DNA from 2 places in the Hamadaea flava genome. Region 2 is predicted to be linked to the other one. Evidence: predicted binding sites of a transcription regulator. Region 2 holds the regulator's gene; the other holds the start of a gene.
What was found. Region 2 encodes HrcA, which represses chaperone genes, less so after heat shock. Its sites were predicted from a motif close to GGTTNGCACNCTCNNNNNGAGNGTGCNAACC; they were not measured.

Region 1 (7,569 bases), 750 kb from region 2:
CCCGGTCCCGCGCGCCCAGCTTGCGGAACAACCGCCGGGCGTGCGTCTTGACCGTGTCCTCCGAGACGAACAGCTCCCGGCCGATCTCGGCGTTGCTGCGGCCGTCAGCCATGCCGCGTAAGACCTGCAGTTCCCGCTCGGTGAGGGTGGTCGAGCGGGTCGGGCGCAGCGGTGAGGGGAGCCGCGTGTCGTCCGGCAGGTCGGAGCGCTGAGCGGGAACCATGGTCGGCAGGCCGACGCTGCGCGTCGCCGCGGCGGGTGCGCCGTTGGCCGGCCAGCGCATGGTTCCGCCCGGTACGCCCGGCCCGCCGTTGGTGGGGCGGGTGGCCCACGCCGGATCGGGTGGGCGGGCAGCCGGTGCGGTGGCGTACCGGACGATGACTAGCAGCAGGGCTTTGGCCGCCGCGCTGACGACGTCGCCGTCGGCTCCGCCGATGAGTCCACGCGCGCCGGCCTCTATCGCCGCCCGGGCGATCTGGGGGTCTTCGAGGCCGAAGAGCACCAGGGTGGCGCGGGGCGAGACCTGAAGCGCGCGACGGGTGAAGCCGACCGTGTCCGGCCGGGTGAGTGCCGTGTCCACCAGGATGATCTCGGCGGGCTCGGTCGTGAGCTGCGTGAGCGCGTCATGAGCGGTCACGGCGGTACGGACGGCGGGCATGACGCCGAGCCGTTGGGCACAGGTGGCGACGCCTTGTGCCGCCTGGGCGGAGCGGACGCATACGAGGACGGTCTGCACGGTGATCCCCCTCTCCTCTATGGAGGAGACCACGAGAAACACTGATCATTACGCGGTTTCGGGGGAAAGTGTCGAAAACTCTGTCACGCGCCGCCGGGTCGGGCGACCCAGGATGACCGGGACAGATGACTCCTGACAGACGAGTGTAGGAGGAGTAACGTCTTTCGTCGGCCCCCCGTGTGGGTTCGCATGTCACGGCCCAGCCATGGGTATGGCACCACTGTGCGGAAAAATCGCGACGCGGCCAGCATCGGGAGGTGACCGATGACCAACGTACGTAGGCTCCCAGGTCCGATAGCGGACATCTGGGAGTGGCAACACGAGGGTGCCTGTCGGGGACGAGACAGTGCGCAGTTCTTCCACCCGGACGGCGAACGGGGCTCCTCACGGGGGCGCCGGGAGTCCGCGGCGAAGCAGGTGTGCCGTAATTGTCCCGTTCGCGCAGAATGCGCAGCCCACGCGCTCGTCACTCACGAGACCTACGGCGTCTGGGGCGGTTTCACCGAGACCGAACGCCTCCGACTACAGATGATCGGCTGGAAGGACCTCGCCGACCGGCACAGCCACCAGGTCGACGTCCCCCGGCTCGAAGCCAGGCTGGCGCGGGGCATCCCCGCTCAACGCCACTGACCCCTATCTCATTCTCGGCAACAGCAGCATTCTCGGCAGCCCGAGGGCCTTGCGCCCTCGGGCTCGTCACGTCACGCGTACGCGGACGGAGTGCCAGCCGGTAGCGCCGTCCGGCTCGACGGAACTGCGCTGCTCGGTCTGCGTCTGCCCGGTCGCGTCGGTCGCACGAACAGTCAAGGTGTACTCACCGGGCGTCGCCGACCAGGGCAGTCGCCACTGCTTCCAGGTGTCGATCGAGACGGTGTCGAGCAGCTCGGCCTCCTGCCACCGGCCGGCCTGAGCCGCGGTGCTGATCTGCACCTCGACCTTGGCGATGCCGCGATGCTGCGCCCAGGCCACACCGGCGATCGTCAGCTCACCGGCGCGCTTCGACCCGGTCGGCGTGTCGATGCGCGACTGCGTCTTGATCGGCGCCTGCGCGGACCAGCCACGGCGTACCCAATAGGCGTCGAACTCGGCGAACGTGGTCACCTCCAGCTCGGTGATCCACTTGCAGGCGCTCACGTAGCCGTACAGGCCGGGCACCACCATGCGTACCGGGAAACCGTGCTCCACCGGCAGCGGCTCGCCGTTCATCCCCACCGCCAGCATCGCGTCCCGGCCGTCGAGCAACACCTGCGTCGGGGTGCCACAGGTCCACCCGTCCACGGCCCGCTGCACCACCTGGTCCGCGCCCGCGTGCGGGCCTGCCCGCTCCAACAGGGTCTTGACGGGTACGCCGAGCCACCGCGCGTTGCCGATCAAGTCGCCGCCGACCTCGTTGGATACGCAGGCCAAGGTCACGTAACGCTCGATCATCGGCATCGCCAGCAGGTCGGCGAACGTGATCGTGAATTCGTGGTCGACCGCGCCGTGGATGCGCAGGTTCCAGGTGTCCGGGTCGACCTGCGGCACGATCAGCGACGTGTCGATCCGGTAGAAGTCCTTGTTGCTCGTCGCATAATCGGCGGGCAATGTGGACGGTGCGGGGGCCGGGGAACCCGCCGGGGCGGGCAGCTCGACCTGAGCACGGGCTTCGGCCACTCCGCGCCGATCCGCAAGGGCTCGCCCGGCCAGGCCCGCCACCACGGCACCGGCCGCCGTCAGCCCGGCCAGCTTCAGAAAGGTACGCCGATCGCTGCTCTCGGACTCGGGCCGCTGCTCTGTGCGTACCAGGAGATAGAGAGTGAGCGCCGCGGCGGCGCCACCGACCACCGAGGGCAGGACCCACGCGATCGTCGCGCCCTCGCGAGTGAGCGCAGCGACCGCTCCGACCAGCGCGAAAAGCGAGATTCCGGTGACGCCGAGGGCGACCGAGCGGCGAGCCAGCAGGCCGATGCCCGCCGCGATGAGCAGGAGTACGACGGCCGTGCCGGTCAGCAGGGCGAGCTTGTCGTTGGTGCCGAAGACGCTGATCGCGAACTGTTTGAGCCACTCCGGGACATGGTCGATCACCCACCCGTCCACCGCGACCAGCGGCGCGCTGCGCGGCCCGGTGAAGACGGCGACCAGTTCGGCCAGGCCGACGGCGACGAGGGCGGCCGTCACCCCGGCGAAGGCGGCCCGAAGCTTCGTCATGCCCCCATTCTCACTCCGACCCCCGATCCCCGTCTCTTACAAATGCCTTAACCGGTACGCCGAAGGGCGCCGCGGAATCCCGCGACGCCCTTCGGACCGAACCGATCAGAAACCCGGACCGTGCTGGTGGCCGTGCCCGTGCGAGTGCCCATGGCCGTTGGCCGGGGCCGCCTCCTTAGGCTTCTCGACCACGAGCGACTCGGTGGTCAGCAGCAGCCCCGCGATGGAGGCGGCGTTGACGACCGCGTTGCGGGTCACCTTCACCGGGTCGACGATGCCGGACTTGACGAGGTCCACATAGGAACCGTTCGCCGCGTCCAGGCCCTCGCCCCAGCCGCTCTCGCGGACCTTCTGCACGACGACGTAGCCGTCGTGCCCGGCGTTCTGGGCGATCCAGCGCAGCGGCTCGTCCAGCGCCTTGCGCACGATCGAGACGCCGATGGCCTCGTCGCCGGTCAGGCCGATGCCCTCATCGAGCACGGTGGCGATCTGCGCCAGCGCGGCGCCGCCACCGGGCACGATGCCCTCCTCGACCGCCGCGCGGGTCGCCGAGATGGCGTCCTCGATGCGGTGCTTGCGCTCCTTCAGCTCGACCTCGGTGGCCGCGCCGACCTTGATCACCGCGACGCCGCCGGCCAGCTTGGCCAGCCGCTCCTGCAGCTTCTCCCGGTCCCAGTCGGAGTCGGACGCCGCGATCTCGGCCCGGATCTGGTCGACCCGGCCCTTGACCTCGCCCTCGGACCCGTTGCCGTCGACGAGCGTGGTCGTGTCCTTGTCCACGACGATTCGCCGGGCCTGGCCGAGCTGCTCCAGGCCGACCGCGTCGAGCTTGTAGCCCAGCTCGGGCGCGATCAGCTCGCCACCGGTGAGGATCGCCAGGTCCTGCAGCATCGCCTTGCGGCGGTCGCCGAACGCCGGGGCCTTGACCGCGCAGACCTTGACGGTCTTGCGGATCGCGTTGACCACGAGCGTCGACAGCGCCTGGCCGTCGACGTCCTCGGCCACGATCAGCAGCGGGCGGTTGGCCTGCACGACCTTCTCGAGCACCGGCAGGAGTTCCTCGATGGCCGAGATCTTCTGCGTGGTGATCAGCAGGTAGGCGTCCTCCAGGACCGCCTCGCCCGCCTCCGCATCAGTCGTGAAGTGCGGCGAGATGAAGCCCTTGTCGAATTGCAGACCCTCGGTGACCTCAAGCTCGGTCTGCATGGTCGAGCCGTCTTCGACGGTGATGACACCGTCACGGCCGACCCGCTCCATCGCCTCGGCGATCAGATCGCCGATCGTCGCGTCCTGCGCCGAGATCGTCGCTACCTGGGCGATCTCCTGGCGGTCGTTCACCTGCACGGCCTTGCCGAGCAGTTCCTCGCTCACCCGCGCGGCCGCGATGTCGATGCCCCGCTTGAGGCCCGACGGGTTCGTCCCGGCGGTGACGTTGCGCAGACCCTCGTGGACCATGGCCTGGGCGAGGACGGTCGCGGTCGTCGTGCCGTCGCCGGCGACGTCGTTCGTCTTGGTCGCGACCTCCTTGACCAGTGCCGCACCCAGGTTCTCGTACGGGTTGGTCAGCTCGATCTCCTTGGCGATGGTCACGCCGTCATTGGTGATCGTCGGAGCCCCGAACTTCTTGTCCAGCACGACGTTGCGTCCGCGCGGGCCGAGGGTGACCTTGACCGCGTCGGCGAGCGCGTCGACCCCGTGCTCGAGCAGGTGCCGGGCGTCATCCGAGAAGCTCAGAATCTTCGCCATTCTCACTCCTTCATCGCGATGGCCCGGCGCCCCTGGTTAGGCAGGGTCGCCGGGCCATCGGCCGGGTCACTTCTCGATGACCGCGAGGACGTCGCGGGCGGAGAGCACCAGGTACTCCTCGCCGGCGTACTTGATCTCGGTGCCGCCGTACTTCGAGTAGACGACGGTGTCGCCGACCTGCACGTCGACCGGGATCCGAGCGCCCTTGTCGTCGAAGCGGCCGGGGCCGACGGCGAGGACGGTGCCCTCCTGCGGCTTCTCCTTGGCGGTGTCGGGGATAACGAGCCCCGACGCGGTGGTCGTCTCAGCCTCGTTCGCCTGGACCAGGATGCGGTCCTCGAGCGGCCTGATCGCAACCTTCGTCGCGGTAGTCACGAGCATACCCTCCTGGGGTATCAGTAATCGCTGTCTCTCCACCCTCCGCAGCGGCACCGTCGTCGCGGGTGCCGGGCCGCCGTGGCTGGCTGGTGCCCTGGTGGCACTTGTCATTCTTAGCACCCTCAGGAGGAGAGTGCTAAACCGAAGGTTATGACGTGGCTAGCACTCAGTCAAGGAGAGTGCCAGTACGATCCCCCGAGTGGACTCCGAACAGCTCGCCGCGCTGCGCTCCCGCGAAGGGATCGCCGCCCTGGCCGACGCGGAGAAGCTGATCGACACGGATCGGCTCGCCGCCATCAGCACGTTGCGTTCCCATGGGTACGCCGCCGAGGTCGCCGGCGCGGCGCTCACCCAGGCCGTCCTCCGGGCCCGAGCAGTGGCCAAGTTCGGCGCGGACGCCAGTCGCATGCTCTTCACCCAAGCAGGTCTGGAGCAGGCGACCCGGCCGATCGTCGCGACCCGGCGCGCCGCGCGGCTCGCTCAGGCGGGCGTACGCCGGGTGACCGATCTCGGCTGCGGAATCGGCTCGGACGCCATCGCGATGGCCCGAGCCGGAATCGCGGTGCACGCCGTCGACGCCGACCCGGTCACCGCCGACCTGGCCGCCCACAACCTGGCGGCGCTCGGCTTGGACGCCGTCGTGACCTGCGCCGACGTACGCGATGTGCCGCTGCACGACGTCGGGGCGGCCTTCTGCGACCCGGCTCGCCGGCAATCCGGCACAGGCGTACGCCGAACTCGCCGGGTCTTCCGTCCGGAGGACTACTCGCCGCCCTGGGACTGGGTCGCGCAGCTGCCCTCGCAAGTCCCCCACACCGTGCTGAAGCTGGCACCCGGCTTTCCTGCCGAACTGCTGCCCGACGACTGCGAACTGGAGCTGACCAGCGTCGACGGCGACGTCGTGGAAGCCGCCGCCTGGTTCGGACCGCTGGCTCGCGTACCACGACGGGCGTCGGTCCTGAAGCATCGGTCGGTGCACGAGCTGACCGGCTCGGGCACGTTGTCGGGACCGGTCGGCCCGGTCGGCGCGTACCTCTACGACCCGGACGGCGCGGTCGTGCGCTCCCACCTCGTGGCGGAGTTCGCCCGGACCGTAGACGGAAACCTCGGCGACCCCGACATCGCGTACGTGTGGACGTCTGCCTGTCTTCCGACGCCGTTCGGGCGCTGCTTCGCCGTCGACGAGGTGCTGCCGTTCTCGCTCAAGCGACTGCGCGCGGCGCTACGCGACCGGGGCGTCGGGCGGCTGGAGATCCTGAAACGCGGATCCGCCCTCGACGTCGAACAACTACGGCGCGACCTGCGGCTGTCCGGCGACGCCGAGGCGAGCCTGCTGCTGACCAAGGTCGCCGGGCGGCCGGTCGCGGTGATCGCCCACGCTGTTGCCTGACGTCGCGCCTTTCGGCGGTCGCGGGGTTTCCTCAGACTCGCGGCGTTTCTTTAGACTCGCGGGGTGGCAAGCCAAGGGACCCCGGCGACCGCACTGCTGGCCAAGCAGAAGATCGCGCACACGTTGCACCCGTACGACGTGTCCCCCGACGCGCCGAACTATGGCGCGCTCGTCGCCGACGCGATCGGAGCGGACCCGGCTCGTGTCTTCAAGACGCTGGTCACCGAGGTCGACGGCGGGCTGACGGTGGCCGTCGTCCCGGTCACCGGCGAACTGGACCTCAAGGCGCTCGCCTCGGCCGCCGGCGGCAAGCGGGCCGCGCTGGCCGACCGTGCGGTCGCTGAGCGTGCGACCGGATATGTCCGGGGTGGCATCAGCCCGCTCGGCCAGCGCAAGCGGCTGCCGACCGTGATCGACGCGACCGCCCTGGCCGGGTCCACCGTGTACGTCAGCGCCGGCAAGCGGGGCCTGCAGGTGCAGCTCTCGCCCGACGACCTCGTACGCCTCACCGGCGCGACGGTCGCACCCATCGCCTCCGCCTAGCCCATCCACCGGGGCCAGAAATGATCTAGGCGAGAAATGGCGGCCTGGGCAACCATTTCTCGCCTAGATCGACAAGCCCGCTATGCGGTGACGAGTTCCGGTGAGGAAGCGGCAGCCGGGGCGGGCCGCCGATCCATCTCCCGCCAGAACTTCCCGATGAACGGGGCGAGCGTCGCGACCAGGTACGCCGTCCCGCAGATCACCAGGGCGAGCTGGGCGCTGTACTCGCCGAGCCAGCCGGCCAGCAGGGCGCCGAGCGGCATCCCGGCGAACCCGACCGCCGACCCCAGCCCCTGTACGCGAGCCTGCAGGTGTTCGGGCACCCGCTCGTACATCACGGCCGAGAGGATGGGGTTGACCGCGGCGATGGCGAGCCCGTCGAGCAGGCCGAGGACCACGATCGACCAGCCCGGCGCGCCGAAGGCCAGGAAGAAGAAGCGAGGCGCGCCGGCGAAGAGGAAACCCCCGGCGAACAGCGCCCAGCGGGGCAGTTTCGGGGCCAGGAAGCCGAACGCGATGTTGCCGAGGACCGCGCCCAGCCCGAATGAACCGCCGACCAGGCCGATGCCGATGGGCGTACCGAAGATGT
Region 2 (7,569 bases):
CGCGAAGTGGCGGGTGGGCGAGTGGTCAGGGGAGCCAGGTGGGGGTGCGCTTCTCGCGGGCGGCGGCGACGCCCTCGCGCCCCTCGGCCGAGGTGAAGTGCCGGACCGACAACGCGGTCAGCTCAGCCATGTCGACGGGGCGTTCCCGCAACAGCCGCTTCGTGGCACGCATCGCGCCCGGGCCGCCGCGCAGTAGTGACTCCCGGAGCGCCTGCGTCGCGGCGTCGAGGTCGTCGGCCGGCACGCTGCGGCTGACCAAGCCGATCTGCGCGGCCCGTGGACCGTCGAAGACGTCTCCGGTGAGGAACAGCTCTGCGGCGGCCCGGGAGGTCAGCCGGGGCAGGACGACCGCTGAGATCACCGACGGGACGACGCCGAGGCGTACCTCGGAGAAGGCGAAGTGCGCGGCGTCGGCGCAGATCGTGACGTCCGCCGCCGCCATCAGGCCGAGCCCGCCCGCCCGGGCCGGTCCGGCGACCACCGCCAGTACCGGCTTGGGGTGCTCGGCCAACGCCGTCAGCACCTCGCCGAGGCGAGCCACCGGCAAGGCGTCCCCGTCGCCCGTCTGCGTCTCCTTGAGATCCGCGCCCGAGCAGAACACCGGACCGGTGTGGCGCAGCTCGACGAGGCGTACGCCGTCGTCGCCGGCCGCGGCCTCCAGGGCCGCCAGCAACTCAGCCATCAAGGCGAGGGACAACGCGTTGCGGTTGGCCGGGCTGTCGAGCGTGATCGTGGCCACCCCGCCGGAGTGCGCCGCCTGAATCAGAGCCATGCCCGTCAGGTTAACGGTCGTTCAACTGCGGCGCTGGGGCAGACTGGTACGCATGCCAGCCACGCTGCCCGACGGCGAGCCCGTCCCCACCTCCGGCGAGTTGCCCGCGACGGCGCTCGACGGCGTACGTGAGCGTGACTTCGGCGTCTATCTCCACGTCCCGTTCTGTGCCAGCCGCTGTGGCTACTGCGACTTCAACACGTACACCCCGACCGAGAGCGGGCTGGCGCAGGGCGACTACGTCAGCGCTGCGCTGGCCGAGATCGAGCTGGCCCGGCGCGTACTGCCGCAGGCCGGCCCGGTGCGAACGGTCTTCGTCGGCGGCGGCACCCCGACCCTGCTCCCGCCGGACGACCTGGCCCGTCTGCTCGACGCCGTCGACCGGACCTGGGGCCTCGCGCCGGGGGCCGAGGTCACCACGGAGGCGAACCCCGAGTCGGTCGACCAGGACTCGCTGGCCCGGCTGCGGAAGGCCGGCTTCACCCGGATCTCCCTCGGCATGCAGTCGGCTGCCGCGCACGTACTGCGGGTGCTGGACCGCAAGCACACACCTGGCCGGGCCACCGCCGCCGCGGCCGAGGCGCGCGAGGCGGGCTTCGAGCACGTCAACCTCGACCTCATCTACGGCACGCCTGGCGAGACCGCGGACGACTTCGAGGCGTCCCTCCAAGCCGCCGTGACGGCCGGGGTCGACCACGTCAGCGCGTACTCGTTGATCGTGGAAGACGGGACGCGCCTGGCCGCACGCATCCGGCGAGGCGAGGTCCCGATGCCCAGCGACGACGTGGCCGCGGACCGCTACCTGGCGGCGGAGGCCGCGCTGAGCGGGGCCGGCCTGGGCTGGTACGAGGTGTCGAACTGGGCGGCGTCGGACGCGGCCCGGTGCGCGCACAACCTGCTGTACTGGACCGGCGGCGACTGGTGGGGGATCGGGCCGGGCGCGCATTCGCACGTCGGCGGGGTCCGCTGGTGGAACGTGAAGCGCCCGGCGCACTACGCCAAGCTGCTCGCCGACGGCCATTCGCCGGGCGCGGGCCGGGAACTGCTGAGCGCGGACGACCAGTACGTCGAGGACGTGATGTTGCGTCTGCGTCTTCGGGACGGCTACTCCCTCGCCCACCTGCGCGAGGACGGCCCGGCGGCCGCCGAACGCGCCACAATGGACGGTCTGCTGGACGCCGCCGAGTACGCGAACGGCCGCGCGGTGTTGACCCTGCGCGGCCGTCTGCTGGCGGATGCGGTCATCCGCGATCTGCTTACTTGATCACGCTGACGGACAACGGATACGAGTAGAGCGTTCCCTCGTTGGCCTTGAGACCCGCGACCACCCCGAAGATCACGGCGATGAGGATGGCCACCGGCAGCGTGAAGAAGCCGATGAACGCGCAGAACAGCACGTAGCTCAGCACCGAGACGATGGCCCACAGGCCCTGGAAGTTCAGTGCGGCGAGGGCGTGCGCCCGGACCGTGGGCGATTCGTTGCCCTTGACGAGCATGGCGATCAGCGGGGGGACCCAGCCGAGCCAGCCACCGCTGATCAGGGCGGCGCCCGCGCCACCGAAGTGGGCGATCAGCGCCCACATCTTCTCGTCCTGGTTGGCATAGCCGACCGGTGCGACCTGACCGGCGATCGGCGGAGGCGGCGTGGAGCCCGTCACCGGGGGAGGCGGCGGCGCGTCGTATTGGGGGGCGGCCGGCGGCTCGGGGTCCGGCGTCCCCGGAGGGGTGGGGGTTTCACTCATGCGCGACACGGTAAGCCCACAGATCAATATCCGCCAGAGCTCGCATTCGACCGGTTGGCGACACTAAGGCGGCCAAATGTCCAGACTATCGTCGCCGGTAGACGTGCAGCCGGACGATTTCGACAGCTTCGTCACTCATGGTGGTCAAGGGGCGATACAGCGCTCCGCCGAGGGAGACGAACGGCCGGTAAACTGGCACTCGCGGCGTACGAGTGCCAGAATCGAGCCGCAGCCCGACCCTCCCCGGGGCCGGGGGCCCGACCACGGAGGGCAGGGAGGTGCGCCGGTGGGACTCGACGATCGCAAGCTCGACGTGCTGCGCGCCATCATCGAGGACTACGTGTCGACCCAGGAGCCGGTCGGCAGCAAGTCCCTGGTGGAGCGGCACTCACTAGGCGTCTCCCCGGCGACCGTGCGCAACGACATGGCCGTCCTCGAGGAGGAGGGCTACATCCGGCAGCCGCACACCAGCGCCGGGCGTGTCCCGACCGACGCCGGCTACCGCCTCTTCGTGGACCGGCTGTCGAAGATCAAGCCGCTCTCCCCGGCCGAACGCCGGGCGATCGAGCGCTTCCTGCTCGGCGCGGTCGACCTCGACGACGTCGTCCACCGGACGGTCCGCCTGCTGGCCCAGCTGACGCGGCAGGTCGCGGTCGTGCAGTACCCGTCGCTGTCCCGGTCCAAGGTGCGGCACCTGGAGTTGGTGCCCTTGTCGACCACGCGGATGATGTTGGTGATGATCACCGACACCGGCCGGGTCGAGCAGCGCCAGGTCGACATCCCCGGCACACTGCCCGCCGAGGACGTACTGGAGCTGCGTCGCATCATCAACGCCAAGCTCGGCGGTCAGCCGCTGACGCAGACCCCGCCGTTGGTCCAGACACTGGTCGAGGAGGTCGCGGAGGAGCTGCGGCCGGCCATGACCACGCTGGCCACCGTGCTGCTGGAGACCCTGGTCGAGCGACACGAGGAACGGATCGCGCTCGCCGGCACGGCGAACTTGACCCGCGCGAGCATGCTGGACTTCGCCGGGTCGATCCGGCCGGTGCTCGAAGCCCTGGAAGAGGAGGTCATCCTCCTCAAGCTGGTCGGCGAGCAGTCCGGTTCCACGCGGGTCAGCATCGGCGACGAGAATGAGTACGCCGATCTGCGCGCCACCTCCATCGTGAGCACCGGATACGGACCGGGCGGGCAGATCGTCGGCGGGATGGGCGTACTCGGCCCGACCCGGATGGACTACCCCGGCACGATCGCGACCGTCCGGGCAGTGGCCCGATACGTGGGCGACCTACTCGCACAGAACTGAAGAGGATCACGTGGCCAAGGACTACTACGGCATCCTGGGCGTGCCCAAGGACGCCACCGCGGACGACATCAAGCGCGCCTATCGGAAGCTGGCACGCCAATACCACCCTGATGTCAACCCGGACCCCGAGGCGCAGGACCGCTTCAAGGAGATCAACGCCGCGTACGAGGTCCTGTCGGACGATCACAAGCGGCAGATCGTCGACCTCGGCGGCGACCCGCTCGCGCCCGGTGGCGGCGGCATGGGCGGTCCCGGCGGGCCGGGCGGCCCCTTCGTCGGCTTCCAGGACATCATGGACGCCTTCTTCGGCGGTGCGACCGCACGTGGGCCGCGGCCTCGCGTACGGCCGGGGGCGGACGCCATCATCCGGCTCGACCTGGAGCTGCAGGAGACCGCGTTCGGCGTCGAGGCCCCGCTCACCGTGGACACCGCGGTGCTCTGCTCGACCTGTTCGGGTGCGGGGACGGCGGCGGGTACGCATCCGGTGACCTGCGACATCTGTCACGGTAAGGGCGAGGTGCAGTCGGTTCAGCGCACCTTCCTCGGCCAGGTCGTCTCGACCCGCCCGTGCTCGGCCTGCCAGGGCTTCGGCACCACCATCCCGCACCCCTGCGCCACCTGCGGCGGTGAGGGCCGGGTGCGTACGCGCCGGACGCTGACCGTGAAGATCCCGGCCGGGGTCGAGGACGGCATGCGTATCCGGCTCGCGCAGCAGGGTGAGGTCGGCCCCGGCGGCGGCCAGCCCGGCGACCTCTACGTCGAGATCCACGAGCGGCCGCACGACGTCTTCGCCCGCAAGGGCAACGACCTGCACTGCAAGGTGACCGTGCCGATGACGGCGGCGGCGCTGGGCACCCGGCTGACCATAAAGACCCTCGACACCGAGGAACAGGTCGACGTCAAGGCGGGAACACAGGCCGGCGCCACCGTCCGGATCAAGGGCCGGGGTGTGCCGCACCTGCGTGGCAGCGCCCGTGGCGACCTGTTCGTGCACCTCGACGTGCGGACGCCGACGAAGATCACGCCCGAGCAGGAGAAGATGCTGCGCGACTTCGCCAAGTCGCGGGGCGAGGAGATGGCCGAGCTGGCCAAGCAGACCGGCGGCTTCTTCAGCTCGCTGCGCAACGCGTTCAACGGCCACTGAGCGGTGAGCAGGCCGCTGTTCCTGGTCGACGCGCTGCCCGCGATCGGACGGTTCGTCCTGGAAGGTGCGGAAGGCCGGCACGCCGCCGATGTGCAGCGGCTCCAGCCGGGCGAGGAGTTGCTGCTCGGCGACGGGCTCGGCGGCCTCGCCCCGGCCACGGTCGTCTCTGCGAGCAAGGGCTCGTTGCTGCTCGATGTGGGGGCGGTCGCGCGTACTGAGCCGCCGCAGCCGCGACTGGTCGTCGCGCAGGGTCTGGCCAAGGGCGATCGCGGGGAACTCGCGGTGCAGGCGATGACCGAGGTCGGCGTCGACGAGATCCTGCCCTGGGCGGCCGCCCGCAGCGTCACCCAGTGGCGCGGCGATCGGGGGGCCAAGTCCCGCGACAAGTGGGCGGCCACCGCCCGCGAAGCGGCCAAACAGGCCCGCCGCGCGTGGGTCCCGGCCGTGGGCGGCACACCCGACGTCTCGACGAAGAACCTCGCCGCGCGCATGGCCGCCGGCTCCGCGTTCGTCCTTCATGAGGAGGCAGTCGTACGCCTGGCGGCCGTCGACCTGCCGGACACCGGTGACCTGATCCTGGTCGTCGGGCCCGAAGGCGGCGTGGCCCCGGCCGAACTCGCCGCGTTCACCGAGGCCGGGGCGGTGCCGGTGCGGCTGGGCGACAACGTGCTGCGTACGTCGACAGCGGGGGTGGCCGCGATCAGCCTGCTGAACACCCGTCTCGGGCGTTGGTGAGGCTCTGCAACTGCAAACGATTGCAAACTCCGACGACCTAGTCAGGTATGCCGCATCCATCAGCGGCGATCGACGCGATCAAGTTATTCGATATATCTGCATGTGCAGAATTATTGGTGGTCTCGGCCGGCTTTCGTAACGTGCTCGGCATGCGTACGACACGTCTGGTGCTCGCCCTCTCGCTCGTCGCCCTGGGGCTGACCGGAGTCGCCGAACCCGCCGCCGCCCAAGGACCCCAGGCCGGTCCGGGACGGGAGGCCTTGGCCGCCAAGGACGGCTGGGCATCGGCCACGACGGGGACGACCGGCGGGGGAGCGGCCGACGCCGCGCACACCTTCGTCGTCCACGACCGGGCCGGTCTGCTCGCCGCGCTCGGCGACGGCGCCGACAGCGCGCCCCGGATGGTGTACGTGGCCGGCAAGGTCGACGGCGACGCCGCCCCGGACGGCTGCGCGAAGTACGCCGACCCCGGCTACACCCGCGAGGCCTACCTGGCGGCGTACGACCCGGCGGTGTGGGGCCGGGCGGCCAAGCCCAGCGGCCCGCTGGAGACGGCGCGGGCGGCCTCCCAGGCGAACCAGTCGGCCGAGACGAAGATCCGGGTCTACGGCAACACCACGATCTACGGCCTCGGCGGCGGCGCCCGCCTGTCCGGGACGAACCTGATGCTCAGCGCGGCCGACAACGTCGTGATCCGCAACCTGGACATCGAGGCCCCGGTCGACTGCTTCCCGAGCTGGGATCCGACCGACGGCGCCGAGGGCAACTGGAACTCCGAGTACGACGCGATCACGCTCACCTACGCCTCGACGCACGTCTGGATCGACCACAACTCGTTCAGCGACGGCCGCTATCCGGACTCGGCACAGCCGCTCTACTTCGGACGGCCATATCAATGGCACGACGGGCTCGTCGACCTGATTCGCGGCAGCGACTTCGTGACGATGTCGTGGAACGTCTTCGTCGACCACGACAAGACCCACCTGATCGGCAACACGGACAAGACGACCAACGGCGACGAGGGCAAGCTGCACGTCACCATTCACCACAACGTCTACCGCAACTCCGGACAGCGTGTGCCCCGCGTACGCTTCGGCCAGGTCGACGTCTACGACAACCTGTATCAGGTCACCGACCCGGACGCGTACTCCTACAGCTGGGGCGTCGGCGTCAGTTCGGCCATCGTCGCGCAGCACAACGCCTTCGAACTGCCGGACGGAGTCGACCCCGCGAAGGTCATCAAGTACTGGAAGGGCACGGCGATCACCGCGTCCGACAACCTCGTCAACGGCGTCGTCGTGGATCTGCTCTCGGCGTACAACTCGGCGAATGTGGACCAGCTCGGCGCGGACGCCGGGTGGACCCCAGCCCTGCGTGCCACCGTGCACGCTCCCACCCAGCTGGCGCGAGTCCTCCGCGACCTTGCCGGAGCGGGCCGCGCGGGGCGCGAGGAGACGATCACCGTCGACCCGCGCGGTGAGTTCCCGACCGTCCAGGCCGCAGTGGACGCGGCGCCCACCGGCAGCCCCACCCGCGTCACCATCCGAGTACGCCCCGGGGTGTACCGCGGCGTGGTGACGGTTCCGGCCGACAAGCCGAATCTCGCTATCGTCGGTACGACGGGCCGAGCCCGTGACGTGGTGATCGTCGAGAACCACTGCAACGGCTGCCTCAAGCCCGACGGCACGACGTACGGCACCACGGGAAGCGCGACGGTCACCCTGAAAGGCGACGGCTTCGTGGCCCGCGACCTGACCTTCGCCAACGACTTCGACGAGGCCGCGCACCCCGAGATCAGCAGTAAGCAGGCCGTCGCGGTGAAGACGACCGGTGACCGGATCCTCTTCGACGACGTGCGGTTCCTCGGCAA

Region 1: the regulator HrcA is predicted to act here: its motif matches at 5,159-5,189, upstream of groES (co-chaperone GroES).

The regions. Positions count from the first base shown of each region.
Region 1 covers NZ_JAMZDZ010000001.1:5,345,143-5,352,711, reverse strand. Annotated here, with positions in the region: gene HDA40_RS25255 (response regulator transcription factor) at 1-736, opposite strand, end outside; gene HDA40_RS25250 (WhiB family transcriptional regulator) at 1,001-1,366, shown strand; gene HDA40_RS25245 (molybdopterin-dependent oxidoreductase) at 1,433-2,923, opposite strand; gene groL (chaperonin GroEL) at 3,029-4,669, opposite strand; gene groES (co-chaperone GroES) at 4,736-5,044, opposite strand; gene HDA40_RS25230 (class I SAM-dependent methyltransferase) at 5,247-6,437, shown strand; gene ybaK (Cys-tRNA(Pro) deacylase) at 6,501-6,980, shown strand; gene HDA40_RS25220 (MFS transporter) at 7,061-7,569, opposite strand, start outside.
Region 2 covers NZ_JAMZDZ010000001.1:6,099,873-6,107,441, forward strand. Annotated here, with positions in the region: gene HDA40_RS28580 (enoyl-CoA hydratase-related protein) at 26-772, opposite strand; gene hemW (radical SAM family heme chaperone HemW) at 825-2,036, shown strand; gene HDA40_RS28590 (DUF4870 domain-containing protein) at 2,029-2,514, opposite strand; gene hrcA (heat-inducible transcriptional repressor HrcA) at 2,801-3,820, shown strand; gene dnaJ (molecular chaperone DnaJ) at 3,831-4,964, shown strand; gene HDA40_RS28605 (16S rRNA (uracil(1498)-N(3))-methyltransferase) at 4,968-5,699, shown strand; gene HDA40_RS28610 (pectinesterase family protein) at 5,849-7,569, shown strand, end outside.